DNA from 2 places in the Peribacillus muralis genome. Region 1 is predicted to be linked to the other one. Evidence: riboswitches for the same ligand, from Rfam matches in the RefSeq annotation. Region 1 holds a riboswitch; the other holds the start of a gene.

Evidence for each region. Region 1 has a riboswitch for glycine ahead of gcvT (glycine cleavage system aminomethyltransferase GcvT). Riboswitches for the same ligand answer to the same signal wherever they lie in the genome.
Region 2: another riboswitch for glycine. It lies ahead of ABE28_RS02880 (amino acid permease); the one in region 1 lies ahead of gcvT (glycine cleavage system aminomethyltransferase GcvT).

Annotation. Positions count from the first base shown of each region.
Region 1 covers NZ_CP017080.1:3,103,374-3,113,112, forward strand. Annotated here, with positions in the region: gene ABE28_RS15055 (vitamin B12-dependent ribonucleotide reductase) at 1-856, opposite strand, end outside; gene ABE28_RS15060 (lipoate--protein ligase family protein) at 1,243-2,079, opposite strand; gene ABE28_RS15065 (rhodanese-like domain-containing protein) at 2,293-2,676, shown strand; gene gcvPB (aminomethyl-transferring glycine dehydrogenase subunit GcvPB) at 2,835-4,292, opposite strand; gene gcvPA (aminomethyl-transferring glycine dehydrogenase subunit GcvPA) at 4,285-5,631, opposite strand; gene gcvT (glycine cleavage system aminomethyltransferase GcvT) at 5,649-6,755, opposite strand; glycine riboswitch at 6,876-6,958, opposite strand; glycine riboswitch at 6,962-7,049, opposite strand; gene ABE28_RS15085 (DEAD/DEAH box helicase) at 7,407-9,095, shown strand; gene ABE28_RS15090 (YqhG family protein) at 9,073-9,739, shown strand, end outside.
Region 2 covers NZ_CP017080.1:606,299-616,037, reverse strand. Annotated here, with positions in the region: gene fdhD (formate dehydrogenase accessory sulfurtransferase FdhD) at 1-457, opposite strand, end outside; gene ABE28_RS02890 (P-loop NTPase) at 516-1,580, opposite strand; gene ABE28_RS02885 (amino acid permease) at 2,073-3,446, opposite strand; glycine riboswitch at 3,961-4,039, shown strand; gene ABE28_RS02880 (amino acid permease) at 4,222-5,559, shown strand; gene ABE28_RS02875 (DUF3311 domain-containing protein) at 5,747-5,947, shown strand; gene ABE28_RS02870 (sodium:solute symporter family protein) at 5,944-7,419, shown strand; gene argH (argininosuccinate lyase) at 7,836-9,320, opposite strand; gene ABE28_RS02860 (ABC transporter permease) at 9,336-9,739, opposite strand, start outside.

The DNA.
Region 1 (9,739 bases):
TTTTAGAAATGATGAATTCTGCGATATCCGGGTGCCAGTCAGCAAGCATGATCATTTGAGCACCGCGCCTGCTGCCGCCCTGCTCAACAAGATGTGTCAGTTTCGCAATATCATCCAGCCATGACACCGAACCTGAGGATTTTCCATTTACCCCTTTTGCCAGCGTGTTTCTTGGACGAAGTGTCGATCCATTCGTTCCTACCCCGCCGCCGCGGCTCATGATTTCCATGACCTGTTTCCGATGTTCGGAAATGCCTTCACGCGAATCCGGCACGAACGGCATCACATAGCAGTTGAAGTACGTAACATCCGTATTGGAACCAGCACCATATAAAACGCGTCCTGCTGGAACAAAATTAAGGTTTTTCAATTCCTCATAGAATTTATTGAACCATTCCGTCCTTTTTTCTTCCGTTGTTTCCACTGAAGCCAGTCCCGTTGCATTTCGTTTAGCAATTTGCTCATAAAATATTTCAAGCGGCTTTTCGATGATATCCAGCGGGCGGTTTACGATACCCGTCTCGACTTCTTCAGGATTATCCAATACGCCGCGGAATTCCTCATCCACCAAGACCTTGGCTTTTTTCGTTTCCCAATCTATTTCAACGATGGAACCGAGGCCCCGTGCCGGGAATTTCGGATCCTCCTTAATTGTCAGCACCACAAAATCGCCTGCCGAGAGCGTGATTTTTTCAGTATCCTTAAAAGAATAGCGGTCAAGCATGACTAGACGGGATACACCCTTATGCGTCATTTTCATATCAGCCGTTACGGGGTGAACCTGGGGAAATAAAGAAATATCCTTATTCAACCTTTCTAGATCAACCTTCAAAGCATCTTTTATTACAACCGACATAATTCCCTCTCCTTTATATGTTTCAAGATCCGTCCTTGCTGATGCAAAAATCTATATGTAGCCTTACATGCCGTTTCGCTTAAACAAGTATCCTAAATTTATCATAGCGAACCCCAAATATCAACATATAGTGTGATTCAAATTATTAAAACCACTATATATTGTGTTTTTTTGAATAACTTTTTATTTTGTCAAACGTTTAATCAATTAATATAGTTAGCAAAAGGGAGGAAAATGTCGATTTACGATAAATTTTCATCAGATTTCAATTAATTTGAGCCTTGCTTTTTTATCATCCCTTTTTACGCTTATCCCATCAAGGAAAAGCCCTTTCAGTCATATTAATCTGAAAAAACTTTTTTATTACAAAGCCCATTAACTCGCTTTCATCTCATGAAATTCCATTCATCGCTTTCATATTTACTTTCTGCAATCGCCTTCACTTCCAGCATTTGCTTTTCAGTGAGGGTGTATGGCACTAAATCGATGGACAGTCCCTCTGCAAACCCTTTTTCAAAAGCATCTTTCGCTTCCGGTATGCCTATTTTTCTCCCAGCAATGTCATTTATCGCCACTGCTTTATTTTTCAGGTTTTTTTGCATTCTCTCTTTAACCCTGTCATTGGAAAATTTAAATACACTAAACAGTTTTTCATCATCAAGTTCAAGTAAAATCGCACCGTGCTGAAGGATGACTCCCTTTTGTCTCGTTTGGGCGCTGCCGGCAACTTTCCTGCCCTCCACGACAAGTTCATACCAGCTTGGTGCATCGAAGCAGACGGAAGACTTCGGCGCTTTTAATGCCGCTTTCTCCTGATCGGTTCGAGGCACTGCAAAGTAAGCATCCAAACCTAGGTTCCTGAACCCCATTAATATGCCTTCTGAAATAACACGATATGCCTCGGTGACAGTGCTCGGCATGCCAGGATAGGATTCCGGGACGATTACGCTATATGTCAATTCATGCTCATGCAGGACCGCTCTTCCTCCTGTGGGTCTCCGCACAAACCCAAGACCTTGCCGTTTGACTTCCTCAATATCAATTTCCGCTTTTGCCTTCTGGAAATAACCAATCGACAATGTCGCCGGATCCCAACCGTAAAAGCGTATGATGGGAGGAATGTCCCCTTGGCTTTGCCAGTTCAATAGTGCTTCGTCCAGCGCCATATTAAAGGCTGGTGAACAATACCCGGAATCGATAAAACCCCATTTTTCTTTCGTCATCCTTACCCCTCATTTCAAATAGACTATATCTCTAAATCGTCATACCCTATAAAAAACTCACATGTAGTAGTTTAACAGACTTTATCGCTCTAAAAAAGAAACAGCCACCAAGTTCGATCCTGAAATTGCTGAAAATTCTTTTTGATTATTGTGTAAAGCAATTATATAATAAAGATTGTCTGTATTCGTTAAGGTAGAAGGGAGTTTTTATGCTTGGAAATATTATATACACTGCTCATCATCTTAGGAGCGGTTATTGTGTATTCACTTTTTAATTGGTACCGCCAGCGTAAAATCGTTAAAACATTGACACAGGACGAGTTTATCGCCAACTACAGAAAAGTGCAGCTGATCGACGTGCGGGAACCGAATGAATTTGATAACGGTCATATCTTAGGAGCACGGAACATCCCCATGACGCAAATGAAAACCCGCTTGGTGGAAGTCAGGCCTGACAAGCCCGTATATTTGTATGCCCAAAGCGAAATGATCAGCGGAAGAGCTGCGGCCATGCTATACAAAAAGGGATACAGGGAACTTTATCACCTAAAAGGCGGTTTCAAGATGTGGACAGGGAAAATCAAGGCTAAGAAATAAGCCCAAGCTTTTGCTGGGCTCAGCCTCGATATACCTCTTTACTGTAACTGAAAGTGCACGCATGGACTTTTATGGATTCTTCACTAGATACATAAGCAAGAAAAAATCCCCGCCCGACAGGCTGGGATTTTTTTTCATATACTTGCAGGTATTAAAGGCTACGCTTGATAACGCAGAATTGGCTTTCTTGCAGCAAGTGTTTCATCAAGACGCTTAATGACAGTTGTGTGCGGAGCTTCCTGAACGATTTCCGGCGTTTCTTCCGCTTCCTTGGCAATCTGGATCATGGCATCGATGAAGGCATCAAGGGTTTCCTTCGACTCCGTTTCAGTCGGTTCTATCATCATTCCTTCTTCCACATTCAACGGGAAGTAAATGGTTGGAGGATGATAACCGAAGTCCAACAGCCTTTTCGCTATGTCGAGAGTCCTGACACCCAATTGCTTTTGCCGGCGACCGCTTAATACGAATTCATGCTTGCAATGGCGATTATATGGCAAATCGAAAAATGGTTCCAGCCTTCGCATCATATAATTTGCATTGATGACCGCATTTTCGGTGACCGCTTTCAGACCATCCGGTCCCATTGAGCGGATGTACGTATATGCCCTCACATTTATACCGAAGTTTCCGTAATATGGCTTCACCCGTCCAATCGATTGCGGGCGATCGTAATCCAAGGTGTATCGCTCATCCTGTTTGACCACGAGCGGCTTCGGCAAGTAAGGAATCAAATCCGCTTTCACCCCGACAGGCCCAGAACCCGGGCCGCCGCCGCCATGCGGGCCAGTGAAGGTTTTGTGAAGATTCAAGTGCACCACATCAAAGCCCATGTCACCAGGACGCGCCTTGGAAAGTACGGCATTCAGATTGGCTCCATCATAGTATAGCTTCCCGCCGGCTTCATGGACAAGCTGGGCCATTTCCAAAATGTTCTCCTCGAATAATCCGAGCGTATTGGGATTCGTCAGCATCAAGGCCGCCGTATCCGGTCCCACCACTCTCTTTAAATCTTCAAGGTCAACTAACCCATTTTCATCGGATTTCACCGTAATCGTTTCAAGACCGGCAACCGTGGCAGACGCCGGGTTCGTACCATGGGCCGAATCGGGCACGATCACCTTTGTCCTTTCTGTATCGCCGTTCGCCTCGTGGAAGGCCCGGATCATCATTAACCCGGTCCATTCACCGTGTGCACCTGCCGCAGGCTGCAAGGTCACTTGATCCATCCCGGTGATTTCGGTTAAATGCTCCTGCAAGTCAAATAATAGCTCCAAGGCCCCTTGGACGGTAGATGGATCTTGATATGGATGAATATGGGCAAATCCGTTATAACGAGCAACGTTTTCATTGATTTTCGGATTGTATTTCATCGTACATGATCCTAGCGGATAAAAACCTGAGTCCACCCCATGATTACGCTTGGAAAGGGCTGTATAGTGACGCATGATATCAAGCTCCGACACCTCGGGAAGGGCGGCTTCTTCTGTACGGATATACCCCTCCGGAAGGATTTCTTCAAGCGGAGTGGCTTCCACATCCATTTCCGGCAGGCTGTACCCGATGCGTCCAGGTGTACTGATTTCAAAGATGAGTGATTGATCTTGATTATTCATGTTGATCCCCCAATTCCTGCACAAATGCATCGATTTCTTCTTTGGTCCTAAGTTCAGTTACAGCGACAAGCATATGGTCATTCAATTCAGGATAAACCGAGCCTAAGTTGAAGCCGCCGATCATCCCTTTTTCAAATAGGTTCTTATTGACTTCCGAAAACGGAGCTGGAAGTTTGATCACGAACTCATTGAATGACGGACCATCAAACACAATCTCCATCCCTTTTTGCATGAAAGCTTTTTTTGCATAATGCGCCTTTTGAATATTTTGCACAGCCATCTCCTTGACACCCTTTTTCCCTAGGGCTGTCATGGCAACGGAAGCCGCCAGTGCATTCAACGCTTGGTTGGAGCAAATATTGGATGTTGCTTTATCACGGCGAATGTGCTGCTCACGGGCTTGGAGCGTCAGCACGAAGCCTCTCTTACCATCTTCATCGACCGTTTGACCGACGAGCCTTCCAGGCACTTTTCGCACTAATTTATTCGTGACGGCAAAATATCCACAATGAGGACCGCCAAAAGCTGCCGGAATGCCGAAGGGCTGGGCATCTCCAGTTACGATATCCGCACCAAGTGAACCTGGCGACGCCAAAGCTCCCAATGCAAGCGGATTACTGGACACGATGAACATGGACTTGGCAGCATGAATGATTTCTTCCATTTCTTTCAATGGCTCGATCCGGCCAAAAAAGTTAGGATATTGCACGATGACCCCAGCGATATCCTCGTTTGCCAATTCCTTCAAAGCGGCAACATCCGTCACCCCGTCTTTATAAGGAATTTCGATCACGTCCACGCGTTGCCCCTTCGCATACGTCTTGACCACTTCTCTTGATTCAGGATGTACCGCTTTGGACAGGAGAATTTTCTTCCGGCGTGTCTGACCTGAAGCAAGCATCGCCGCTTCAGCAAGCGAAGTCCCCCCGTCATACATCGAGGAGTTAGCTACATCCATACCCGTCAACTCACAAATCATCGTTTGGTATTCAAAGATGGCTTGAAGCTCTCCTTGCGAAATTTCTGGCTGGTAAGGTGTATAAGCGGTATAGAATTCAGAACGGGAAAGAACATGGTCGACGATGACCGGTGCATAATGGTCATATACACCCGCACCAAGGAATGATGCATAGCTTTTCAGATCAGCATTCCTGGAAGCGAGCCTCGCTAATTCCTTCATTAACGCAGGCTCTGATTTAGCTGGTTTGATATCATATTCCCCTTGAAAGCGTACACTTTCAGGGATATCTTTAAAAAGATCTTCAACCGTGGGTACCCCTATCACTTGCAGCATGTCCTGTTTATCTTGCTCTGTCATGGGTAAATAACGATGTTTCATCTAATGACCAGTCCCCTCTATTTACGTGGTTTTTTATAAAAAGGTGTTTGTATGATAACGGCTTTCAAACGTTTGGAGCGTATTTCCACTTCGACTGTTGCATCCAGTACCGAGTATTCCTTATCGATAAGCACCAATCCAACATTTTTCTTCAATGTAGGGGATTGGGTTCCGGTCGTGACCTCGCCAATGATTTTGTCGCCGCTGTATATCTTATAACCATGACGGGGAATCCCGCGGTCAATCATCTCAATTCCAACAAGCTTGCGGGGAGCCCCTTTTTCCTTTTGTTCGGCAAGAACGGCTTTCCCGAAAAAATCAGCCTCCTTATCCACTTTCACTGCAAAACCGATTCCAGCCTCTATCGGCGTGATGTCGGCCGATAGCTCCTGCCCATATAGCGGCAGCTTTGCTTCGAATCGCAGCGTATCCCGCGCACCCAAACCGATCGGCTGAATTCCTTCTTCCTGCCCGGCATCCAAAATCGCCTTCCATAGGGCAGGACCATTTTCACTGCGGCTATATATTTCAAAACCATCTTCACCTGTATATCCGGTACGGGAAACGATCGTTGCGATCCCGTTGATCATGACGTTTTCCTTGAACTTGAAAAAGCCAATTTCACTTAGGTCCGTGTCACCGGACAGTTTTTGCAATATCTCCTCAGCAGCCGGTCCTTGAAGGGCTAGCTGTGTATAGTCACTCGATACATTCGTAAGTTGGACATCATCCGGACAATTGGCCTGCAGCCAGTTAAAATCTTTTTCCGTGTTTGCTGCATTGACCACGAGCAAATAGTCGTCTTCGGCCAGTTTATAAACGATGAGATCATCAACCGTACCACCGTTTTCATAACACATAGCCGTATACAGCGCACCGCCCTGCTGCAGCTTCGATACATCGTTGGTAAGCATCTTCTGTAAAAAAGGGAGGCTTCCAGACCCCTTGACAACAACCTCACCCATATGGGATACATCGAATAATCCCGCCTTTGTACGGACTGCTTCATGCTCATCCTTGATGCCCGAAAATTGAACGGGAAGTTCCCAGCCGCCAAAATCAATCGTTTTTCCTCCGCTTTCCTGATAAACCTCGAATAGTGGTGTTCTTTTTAAATTGGTCAAAAAATGACCCCCTTCGGATTTTTTTTGGATTAAATGGCTTCATTGATCAATTAGCTTCTTAATCATTCGTGTTTCGGAAAAAAGCACAAAAAGGACAGAGAAAGCCCCCATGAGCTTTTTCTCTGTCCTGAAACCTGAAAGTTTACCTATATGATAGGTTTTCCCCTTTGGTGGCCGTCCTTAATTGGCGGCGCTCTCCAGAGTTGCGTCCAATAAGAGTTCTTTTGCCTGAGAGATTCACTGCTAAGTTTGCTCCTTCGGCGCTACATTCGTAGTCTCTCCCCTTATCTTCAACCGCATATAGATGGGTTACGAATGAAAGGGATCACTCCCGAGCATTCTTAATCCCTGGCATTCATGGAACGTGTTCGCTGCCTCCTCTTTTGAAAACTCCCGAAACTGATTGTATGCTCGCTTCAGTTAACTTGGATAAAGTGGGAGCCTATGGCCCATACTATGAAAAAACGAGCCACAAAATCAAAGTGCTACATGCATGGGAAATTGGAATTTTCTAAATATACTTATATCCTACCCTAAGAAACTTATCTCTGCAATATCTTTTGGAGATAATATTTTTCTTATTTCACATACGGAATGTTCGGATTTCGACCATATATTAAGGAAATTATGATGTAAGAGGGAGTTATTTCTATGAAAATCAATATATCCTCCAATTCTGAATGGAATGATGAGTTTCTGCAAAAAATTGAAAATGACGGCCCATGGGGAAATTGGGAGCTTTTTAAGCTGGCTGTTCAAATGGAGAAAAAACTCATCATCCCTGATTTTGAAGGGTTACAGGCACCCAAGCACCTTCCTCATTTAACCTCGCTTCCCCATCAATTGGAGGCAGCAAAACAAGTCGTGGAAACGATGAATGGAAAGGCCATTTTAGCTGATGAGGTGGGACTCGGAAAAACGATCGAAGCTGGGCTGATTTTAAAGGAATATATGATACGCGGTCTTGTCAAAAAGGTTTTGATCCTTGTACCTGCTTCCCTCGTTTCACAATGGGCATTTGAATTGAATACGAAATTTCATATCCCGGCAGTCGCCCAAAGGAAAAGCTATGTTTGGGAATCATGTGATGTTGTCATTTCTTCCATTGATACTGCGAAACGCGCTCCACATCGTGATATCATTTTCAATCAGGAATATGACTTCATCATCATTGATGAGGCTCATAAACTTAAAAATAACAAGACGAAGAACTATGAATTCGTCCAAAACCTGAAAAAGAAATTTTGTTTGCTCCTGACGGCAACTCCCATCCAAAATAAAGTGGAGGAGATCTTCCACCTTGTTTCCTTACTGAAACCAGGCCACTTAGGTAACGCGTCACTCTTTTCGGAGAAATATAAAGGAAAAGGAAAGAACATAATCGAAGACGAACGCCTCAAGGAACTGGTCAACACGGTCATGATTCGCAATCGAAGGGCCGATACTGGGATTGAATGGACAAAAAGGCATGTGGAAACCATCATCATCGAGTTTTCCCCGACCGAACAAGCCTTATATGATGCCGTTTCCCAATTCAAGCCTCTTTCAGATGGAACGAAAGGAAGCGCCTTTTCCGCTCTCACTCTCCAAAGAGAAGCTTGCTCAAGCAGGGAGGCGGTCTATTACACATTAAAAAATATGAAAGCAAAATATGAGGAGCCTTCGCCCGACTATACCGCAAAGCTTGATGATTTATTTACAAAAGTGAATGAAACGGTTCAGAACTCGAAGGCCGAAAAGGCTCTGGAACTCATCAAAAAAATCGATGATAAAGTAATCATTTTCACTGAATACAGAGCAACCCAACTTTATTTACAATGGTATTTACAACAAAACGGCATATCCTCCGTCCCTTTTCGCGGCGGCTTCAAACGCGGAAAGAAAGACTGGATGAGAGAATTGTTTCAAAAGAACATACAAGTATTAATTGCTACAGAAGCTGGCGGTGAAGGGATAAACCTGCAGTTTTGCCATCATTTGATTAATTTCGACCTACCATGGAACCCGATGAGACTTGAGCAAAGAATCGGGCGGATTCATCGGCTTGGTCAAGAAGAAGATGTCATGATTTATAACTTTGCCACGAAAAATACGGTTGAAGAGCATATTCTCAAGTTACTATATGAAAAGATTAATTTGTTTGAAAAGGTAATTGGGGAATTGGATGATATTCTAACCAAATTGGATATCAGCAATATTGAAGAATATTTAATAGATGTAGTCGGCGAGTCGAAAACCGAGGGTGAGATGAAAATCAAAATGGATAATTTTTCTTCGTTAATCCAATTCGCTCAAGCCATGAAGGAAGGTGAGGTTCATGCAGCAACAGGAAATTCATGATTTTTTACGAACTTACTTTAAAGCCAATGATTGCGAAATACTGGACGATGCAACCTCTCATCTCACCATTCAACTGACAATCGACATGGATAAAGAGTTAATGAATCGGCCTTTTTATTGGCATTATCTAGAAAAGACAGGCGGTATCCCGAACCCGGCAAGAATCACTTTCATAACCGATCAAGAAAAAGCACCGGCAGATTTAAAGGGGGAAATGATTCATTTCGGTTCACCTCGCCTTCATCAAATTATTCAATCCACAAAAAAACTGGCCGGGTATACGAGACTATTCGAGAATACACCACCGGCCAAAGGCGGGAATCACCCATTATTTCCATGGCTGACACTCAATGTGAAAATATCATATCAATGCGATCGTAAAAAAGATACATTTATGTCCATCGGTTTGAATCTCATCTCAGGGGAAATCAAGGAGGATTTCCACAATCGGCTCTTGCCAGTCAAGGTTACTCCTAAGATACCGGATTACTCCTTTACCCTTTCACCGCTCATCAAGCCTAAGAGTGGATTGGCAAGACTGGATACATACATCAGAACCAGCTTCGAGGAAGATGATCACACTTGGGCGGAAGAAGCCATGAGACGCTGGCAGGATGACTTGAATCTGCTGGAGCATTTTTACA
Region 2 (9,739 bases), 2.4 Mb from region 1:
CCTGGAAAATAGTAGCTGATTCCTGTAAATTCCTCATCAAACGCAAGCAATCATCCGGGGAAATCTTCACTCGGATATCATTCATTTTCTTGGCGGTCAAAGCATCATTGACAAAAACGAACCCTTGCCTGCTCATCCCGCAGCAAGATGTAATGTAGCGCTTGTTCTGGAAGCTTTGAAAATAAGGATTCAGCTTATCGATTTTCACATGTACATACCCTTCTTTTTCTTGAAACCAAATATTTTTAATCTCCTCGTATCTTCTTATGATTCCTTCCGATGCTAAGTAGCCGATGACCATATCTTCAATGTACTCCGGTGTACAGACCATCGTAACGAATTCCTGTTCATTGATTTTTACCGTAACAGGAAACTCTGTAACAATTACATCCTCGGCATTTACAATATGCCCATTCGCATATTTCAGAATTCCCCTTTTCCCCACCGTCGGTTTCATATAATGATCATCCTTAAAATTATATTCTTTTTAAAGGGTTCTATACTTTTTCATAGAATCAATTTCTTAATACTTGTTCTCTATGAACGAGGTCTTGAGCTAGCGACGCAAACATTTCCCCAGTAAGCGAATCTTCATCATAAACATTTGAATGATTATTTTCCTCTCGTTTTGCAAAGGGGATTCTCGCAATGACTTCAGACTCTAGCTGATGTGCCAGCATATCACCGCCGCCCTTTCCAAAGAGGTAATTTCTTGAACCATCCTGTTCTTCATAATAAGACATATTCTCCACGATACCTAGAACTTCATGTTTAGTATGTTTAGCCATGGCTCCTGCTCTAGAAGCAACATAAGAAGCGACATTATGTGGAGTCGTGACGATGATTTCCCTTGATTGAGGAATCATGGCGGCTACATCAATCGCTACGTCTCCCGTGCCGGGCGGCAAATCGAGAAGAAGATAATCAAGTTCTCCCCAATGTGTATTTGTAAGGAAGTTTTGAATCCATTTATTTAACATCGGCCCTCTCCACATGACCGGATTATTATTTTCCGTAAAGAAACCCATCGACATAATTTTAACACCGTTACTAATAACTGGGATGGCCGTTTTATCGATCATGGTTGGTTTTTGTTTCACTTCCATCATTGCCGGAATACTAAATCCATAAATATCAGCATCTAAAATGCCTACCTTTTTACCCATTCGAGCCAAAGCAGTAGCTAGGTTCACAGTAACCGTCGATTTCCCCACCCCTCCTTTTCCACTCGTCACCGCAATAAATCGGACTCCTGAATCCGTTCGCAGCATGTTGGGCATTCCCGTTTCTGTCGTAGCATTTTGTTTTAAGGTTTTTGTTAATGCAGCGCGTTCATCCGCTGTCATGGAGCCAAAGGTCAATGACACATTCGAGGCCCCTATCCCTTTAAGGGAACTTTCGACATCCTCTTTTATCCTGGCCTTTAAAGGACATCCGGAAATCGTTAAAACCACTTCAAGTTCGACATTTGACCCATCTATTTCAATATTCCTTACCATATTTAAATCCACGATACTTTTATGCAATTCGGGATCCTCGACGTGCTTCAGCGCTTTCATGATTTCTTCGTGTGTCAACATACCTATCATTCCTTTTCAATTTAATAAAGTCATTTCCCTTTCATTATGGCCAACCGGTTTGGAAAAAGATTCAAGTATATGAATTTCATCGAATAAAATAGTCGTTGCAACAAAAGAGGGAAACAAAAAAGCCCATCATAAAATAAATTGTGTACAAATACATACACAGCCTATTTTATGATGGGCTAATGACTAAGCAGCTTTACCTACCAGTTATCCATCTCATCATGTAAAATAAATATAAAAATCAGGATACAAAGGCAACTTGCGGTTACCCCATATCAATGAATTTGTAATTTCATTATAATACTTTTGATCTATAAGCTCAATAACTTATCTAGATTAATTTTGAGACGCAGCTTAGGGCAAGCTGTTTTCTTGTATATGGCTCAACTCTTTCGTGTTTTACTCGTGAATGACATTTTTGTTGCTTCAGAAAGGTAAAAACCAAGCACATCCGCTTAAGAGAGTGGGCTTGGTGTTGAAATTATCCTAAAGATCTTCATCCTTTAAAGGCGTTCGCTTATCCATTTTCAGCAGGTAATAGCTCGCTGCGACCAAGGCTAGGAAGATGATTCCGACAAGCAGCGATATCCTGGTGCTCGGATTGATCGCCATACCGACAAGCACCATCAGTAAAAAGGCAATCGTCGCGTAGTTGCTGAAAGGCGCCAATGGCATTTTGAATGGATGTTTCTCCATTTCAGCAGCATTTACCTTTCTGAACTTCAGCTCACTGATGAGCAGGACAAACCATGGAATCATCCCAGGTAGAACGCTTGCACTGTACACATAAAGGAACACTTGCGGCGGTGCAAGGTAGTTCAGGATAACTCCGATGCCCAAGCCTAAAAGTACAGCGATCGTGCAATAGGCCGGTACGCCACTTTTTGATACCTTTGCAAAGATTCTTGGCGCTTGGCCGTTTTGCGCTAATGTGTACAGCATCCTTCCTGCACTGAAAATCCCGCTGTTACAGCCTGACATCGCTGCCGTGATCACGACGAAGTTAATGATTCCTGCCGCTGCAGTGATTCCTATCTTTGCAAAGGTTGAAACGAAAGGACTGCCTATCGCATCGAGTTGATTCCAAGGAAAGACCGTCACGATGACGAATATGGCGCCGATATAAAAAATTAAGATGCGCCATATGATTGATTGGATCGCTTTTGTGACCGTCTTCGTTGGGTCTTTTGCTTCACCTGCCGTAATGCCGATGAGCTCAACTCCTTGGTAGGAAGCTACGACAAGGGACAGCGCAAAAAAGAACCCTGTCCAGCCTCCCGTGAAGAAGCCGCCATTTGACCATAGATTGGATAACCCAATGGCATCCCCGCCATTTCCTATTCCGAAGAAAATGAGGCCGATACCGGCAATGATCATCAGTACGATCGTGATGATTTTTATGAGTGCGAACCAAAATTCGAATTCACCGAAAGATTTTACGGAAATGAGGTTGGCCGCCCCCAAAATGATCATGGCGACGACACCTGGAATCCAAGCAGGCAGCTCAGGGAACCAGTACTGCATATACAGGCCAACGGCAATGATTTCGGACATTCCGACGATTACCCATTGAAACCAGTTGCTCCAAGCAGTCATATAACCTGCCAATGGATGGATATAGCTACTCGCAAAGGTTGCGAAAGAACCTGTAGTGGGCTCCAAATAAAGCATTTCGCCCATGGAGCGCATGATGAAAAATATAAAAATACCTGCGATGGCATATGCAAGCATTACGGATGGCCCGGTCCATTTGATCGTGCTCGCCGATCCCATGAATAGCCCGACCCCGATGGTTCCGCCCAAGGCTATCATTTGTATGTGTCGTGCCTCCAGCCCTCTCTTCAATTCCTTGTTTGACATGTTTGACTCCTCCAGGTGCTTATTCTATGTTCTACCCGACTCTTTATTAATTTAATTTTGCATTTGATTTTGTATAGTACTGTAATTTCATTTTCTTATCTTATAATAGTAAATATTCTGTAAAAATACAAATGTATTTTTGAAAAAAACAGCTGGCAAAAACTATCTTTTTAAAAATCCTTACCTGAAACTATCATTTCAGAAAAATGATGAACAATATTCAGGAATAGTGATTATTCAAAAGTTGTAAAAAAATCCATTTTTCCGCTGGAGCTCCTGTTTGTGTGCGGTCAAAAATCTTCCTCACATCAAGATCGTAAACCCGGATTCAAGCTTATACGACCTCCAGAAATAATTTGTTGACCGATAGATTAATAAATGATAGAATTCGAATATTATTTTATAAGGATAATGAATGTTTTATCGTGAAAGCGCACCACTTGCCTTTCATGAAAGACGTTCATTGACAACCGCATACAAGCAAGCGATGAATGCTATGGATGACACTATAGCAGGAGCAGCTTCTGGAGAGACTGTACAAGATGCAGCGCCGAAGGATTCACAATCTCAGGCAAAAGGACAGAAGAGTAACGAACGATAAATTGTTATTCTGAACCCTTTAAGAGATTGGTATTTTCCAATCTCTTTTTTCATTGTCCACTTTTCTGTTAAGACGGAACAAACGAGGCGACGCTTCACGTCCCTCTCTCCAAGACCGTACCGGTTTGAAATAATTTTTCATTACTTAGACTTTGAAAAGGCGGGGGCGTATCGAATGGCTAAACAGGAGTTAAAAAGAGATCTACAGAATCGGCATGTACAATTGATTGCGATAGGGGGAACCATTGGTACCGGTTTATTTTTAGGGTCCGGAAAAGCCATTCAATTGGCGGGACCATCCATCATTTTTTCGTATCTAATCATAGGGATAGCCTTGTTTTTTGTCATGAGGGCCCTAGGTGAATTGCTCTTATCCAACGCAGGTTATACGTCATTCACCGAATTCGCAGCCGAATATATCGGACCGTGGGCTGGATTCGTGACAGGATGGACCTATTGGTTCTGTTGGATCATGACCGCAATGGCCGATATCATCGCCGTTGGTGTCTATATGCAATACTGGTTCGATATCCCGCAATGGATTCCGGCTCTCATATGTCTTGTCATTTTATTAGGATTGAACCTATTGACCGTCAGGCTATTTGGCGAATTGGAATTTTGGTTTGCCATCATTAAGGTAATTACGATCATCGCCATGATCGTCGCTGGAATCATTTTATTGATCATCGGCTTCAAAACAAGCACAGGAACGGTTTCATTAACGAATCTTTGGAGTCATGGAGGCATGTTCCCCCATGGCATATCCGGTTTCCTTTTGTCTCTGCAATTGGTCGTCTTCTCCTTTGTAGGTGTCGAATTGGTTGGGGTTTCTGCAGCAGAAACGGCAAACCCCAAAAAAAACATCCCGTCTGCCATCAATAAAATCCCTATCCGGATTTTACTGTTCTATGTCGGTGCCTTATTCGTCATCCTGGTTGTGAACCCTTGGACGCAACTGGATGCGACGAGCAGCCCATTTGTAGAAGTTTTTGCTTTAATCGGCATTCCTGTCGCTGCTGGAATCATCAATTTCGTTGTATTGACATCGGCCGCTTCCGCATGCAACAGCGGTTTATTTTCAACAAGCCGCATTCTATATACGCTAAGCAGGAATGACGAAGCCTCTGCCAAACTGGCACATTTAAATAAACAGGCTGTTCCAAGCAATGCCTTATTTACTTCAACTATCGTTGTATCAATAGGAGCATTGTTAAGCAAACTTATACCGGATCAGGCCTTTACAGTTGTGACGACCATCAGCGCCATCTGTTTCATCTGGGTTTGGAGCATCATCTTGATCTCCCATATCAGATATACGAAAATGCGCCCTGACTTAAGGGCCAAATCGACTTTCAAGGCACCCTTCACACCCTTCATAAATTATTTGATTCTAGGATTATTCGCATTCATCCTGCTGGTCATGCTATTTGCTGAAGCTACACGACTATCACTAATGATGACGCCGATCTGGTTCATACTCTTGGCGACGCTTTATAAATATAAAAACCGATAGCGAATAAGATGAAGCCTTGAACTCAATAGAATTCAAGGCTTCATCCATCCCATGGCCGGGACTGCTTAAATATATAAGCACCCACATTAAATTTTATATCAAAATAGTGTAAGCTATATATCATCGGCCGATTATCCAAAAATAATGGCATACGCTTCACTTTATATAAAAAGGAGGAGTTTTTTTGATGAAGATGATATATATCCTTACACTAGTTCCTTTTATAGGCATACTAGGATTTCTGCCCTTTGTGAATAGGATAGAGCCATACGTATTGGGGATGCCCTTCAATATGTTCTGGATGTCGATGTGGGTGGTCCTCACCTCTGTCATTTTGGGTATCATGTATAAGCTGGACCCAAGGAATCGCGAAGGTGACCAGGAATGAACAGTGCACTTATCATTATTTTAGCATTTTTACTTTTAGCCATATTTTTAGGCATTCGCTCATCCAAAGGGAAGGATATGAACCTCGAGCAGTGGACCGTCGGTGGACGTGGGTTCGGGGCGATATTCGTCTTTTTACTGATGGCCGGTGAAATCTATACGACCTTCTCCTTTCTTGGCGGCAGCGGCTGGGCCTATGGCAAAGGGGCACCTGCCTTATATGTTCTCATTTACATCACATTGTCTTACGTATTATCCTATTGGCTCCTTCCGGAAATATGGAAATATGCCAAAGAAAATAAACTGATGTCCCAATCCGATTTTTTTGTTAGTAAATATCAAAGCCCTATCCTCGGCATTTTGGCGGCAGTTGTCGGTGTAGTGTCGATGATTCCAGTAATCGTCGTGCAGCTGAAGGGATTGGGGATCATTGTATCCGAAGCATCTTATGGTGTCATTTCCATGTCTGCTGCGGTATGGATGGGGGCCATCGGCTTAACCATTTATGTGATGATATCAGGAATACACGGTTCAGTTTGGACGGCAGTCATTAAAGATACCTTGATGATAGCCATCATAGGCTTCTTAGGGATTTATTTGCCCATTCATTACTTCGGCGGTTTTCAACCGATGTTCGAAGCCATCGATGCAGCCAAGCCCGGTTTCCTGAAGCTTCCTGAACAGGGTCTCAGCGTATCCTGGTTCATCTCCACGGTAACCTTACTCGTGTTTGGTTTCTATATGTGGCCCCAGGTTTTCAGTGCGGTATATTCAGCGCGCAGCGGGAAGGTCTTTCGAAAAAATGCCATCATCAGCCCCATTTATACACTCATGCTACTATTCGTGTTTTTCGTGGGGTTCACGGCTATATTGAAAGTGCCTGGTCTCGTCGGCGCAGATGCCGATCTCTCCTTGCTTCGCCTTTCGATCGAGACCTTCGATCCATGGTTCATCGGCATTATTGGGGGCGCTGGATTACTGACAGCCTTGGTGCCGGGATCAATGTTATTGATGAGTGTCGCTACGCTGCTTGCAAAAAACGTCTATAAGGAAATGGCACCAGCAGCATCCGACAGGCACATCGTAAGGCTGGCAAAGCTGCTTGTGCCCATCATCGCCCTTATCGCCGTCTACTTTACCTTGAACGGCGGAGATACGATGTCAGCATTGATCCTGATGGGATACAGTCTCATTACACAGCTCTTCCCATCCCTTCTCTTTAGTTTGAAAAGGCATAATCCGATCAATAAATATGGTGCAATCGCAGGCATCATCAGCGGATTGGCCATCGTGATCTGCATCACGGTCAGTCATTCGACAATAGGAACCTTGTTTCCATCCCTGCCGCAAGCAGCGAAAGATTTGAATGTCGGAATCATCGCCTTGGCGGTCAATTTCCTGGTGATGTTCATGGTAAGCCTTGCTTTCAGTAAGAGGGCGGCTCAGGCAGAACCTACCATTAACAATATTTGAAGCTTTTAAAAGCAATTTATACAGTCCAAGGCTCAGTCAAAATGACTGGGCCTTGGACTGTACTGTAAACGCTCCTTTATAAAAACTAGGTTGGTAAACTGGATGACCTTGGGCCGTTCCTTTTCACTGCAGGCACTTAGCTTTGCTCCTGTAGGGTTACTCCCTTGGATTTTCATTCCCGCAGGAATTTCCGTTGCCTTCCTTTCAACTGACACTACACGTTTTTAAAAACTGCCGTTGCCTATATTGGTGATGTTAGTGCCACGCCCTCTTTTTGCCGGAAAAGTGACCGTGATAGTGGCAATGCCCATAGCCATTGCCTTTCCATACAAATTTTTTCACATCAGCTCTCCCTTATACTTCGCCTCGATTAATAGGGCTCGGTTTTGTCGGTTATCACGCATTGCTTAGCAGCTTCAATGATCCACTAAAGCCTTCCTTCGGTCATTCAACGCTTTCACCTTTCTCCTGCATTCCTGAACTTGCTTCTCCAGTTGTTGTTTTCTATCCACTATCATCCTCGAGACTTCTTTCGGGCTCGGTCCGCCCTGTATGCTTCTTATTTTGACAAAGTACTCGGGGGAGATGATTTTTTCCCACTCACCTTCAGCTATGTTCACTGAAGCGAATTCATGGATAAGCTTGTTAATGTCATCTGTATCCCAATCATATAGCTCTTTTCCTTCACTTATTGAACGTTTTGCGATATGACTGGCTATCGTGTGGGCCTTTCTAAATGATATCTTATGATCCCTTGTGAGCGTATCAGCCAATTCAGTAACCGTAATACAAGATTTTGCCGCCATTTCCTTTGTATGTCCTTCATCTACTTTTAAAGTCGCGATGACGGCATACATTAGCTTCATGACACGGCCTGCGTTTGCAAAAGCCCGATATAAATGCGGCTGCAAATCATCTTCCGTATCGACGATATCACCAAATGGAGTATTGTGGATCATATTCATGGCAGCAAGGGCATCACCATACGCGCTGCTTGCGATTGATCGGGAATGTTCAATGGAAACCGGGTTTCTTTTTTGCGGCATGATGCTGCTCACTTGGACATAAGGATCCGCCACATGAAATGTGCCAAACTCCCTTGTCACATGCTGCAGGAAATCTTGAATCCATCTGCCGGCATCGACCATGCATGTCATGATCGCAGTGGCGGTTTCCACTAAATAATCGGCACCGGCAATCGAGTCATAGGAATTTTCGATAACCGAATCGAACCCAAGCAGTTCAGCAGTACGGTTCCGGCTAATCGGAAAGCCAGTCGTGGTCAATGCAGCTGCACCAAGGGGAGACCGGTTCACTGTTTCGTAAGCTGCCCATAACCTGCCTGTATCTCTGTGAAGAACATCATGAATGGCCAGGAAGTAGTGGCCCAATGTTGTCGGCTGGGCCGGTTGAGTATGCGTATAGCCGGTTATATACGTTTCTAGATGCTGCTCTGCCTGCAAGAGGAATGCTTCACGCAATTGATTTACTTGATCGATCAATTGAAGAAGGCTGCCTCTCAATACAAGCCGATACATCGCGACCCCCATATCATTGCGACTGCGGCCGATATGGATTTTACCCGCTAGCTCATGGCCGATCTCATCGCCAATCTTCGCCTCCATCATGAAGAATAAGTCTTCGAATTGAGGTTGATAGGCTAGTTGGGTGATATCTGTTCGAGCCACTTTCCGAATGCCCTCCAGCATGGTTTTCGCTTCTGCTTCTTTAATGATCTTTTGCTCCGAAAGCATGATGATATGAGCACGATTAATATCGAACATCGCATGAAATAAGTAATCTCTTTGATCATTGAAAACAGGCATCAGAAGCTCCTCTGCATATGTTTTCCCTGGAAAAGCACTGCCTTCATTTTTGATAAATTCATCAAGCTTACTCATCTTTGAACCTCCGATTTATAAAGCTTTTTCCGCTTTGATTCCAAAAAACCTGTTTGAAATAAAGAGTACGATAACAATAAGCGTGATTTGAACCATCCCATATGCAGCTGCCTGCCCCATATTGAACATCCGAAGCTGATTCATGATTTCAATGGATATCGGTCTATTGGAAATCGTATACAACAGCACCGATGTCGGAAATTCCCCGACGGACTCGATGAATGCCAATAATGTCCCTGCCAACACCCCAGGCATGATAATGGGCAAAAGTACCTTTCTGAAGGTATAAAACCACTTCGCTCCAAGGTTCCTGGCCGCTTCCTCGATCGAGTCATCCAGCTGCTCCAAAACCGCGTTAGTCGAACGGACAACAAGTGGGATATGCCGGATGAAATAGGCAAGCGGCAGAATCCAGAAGC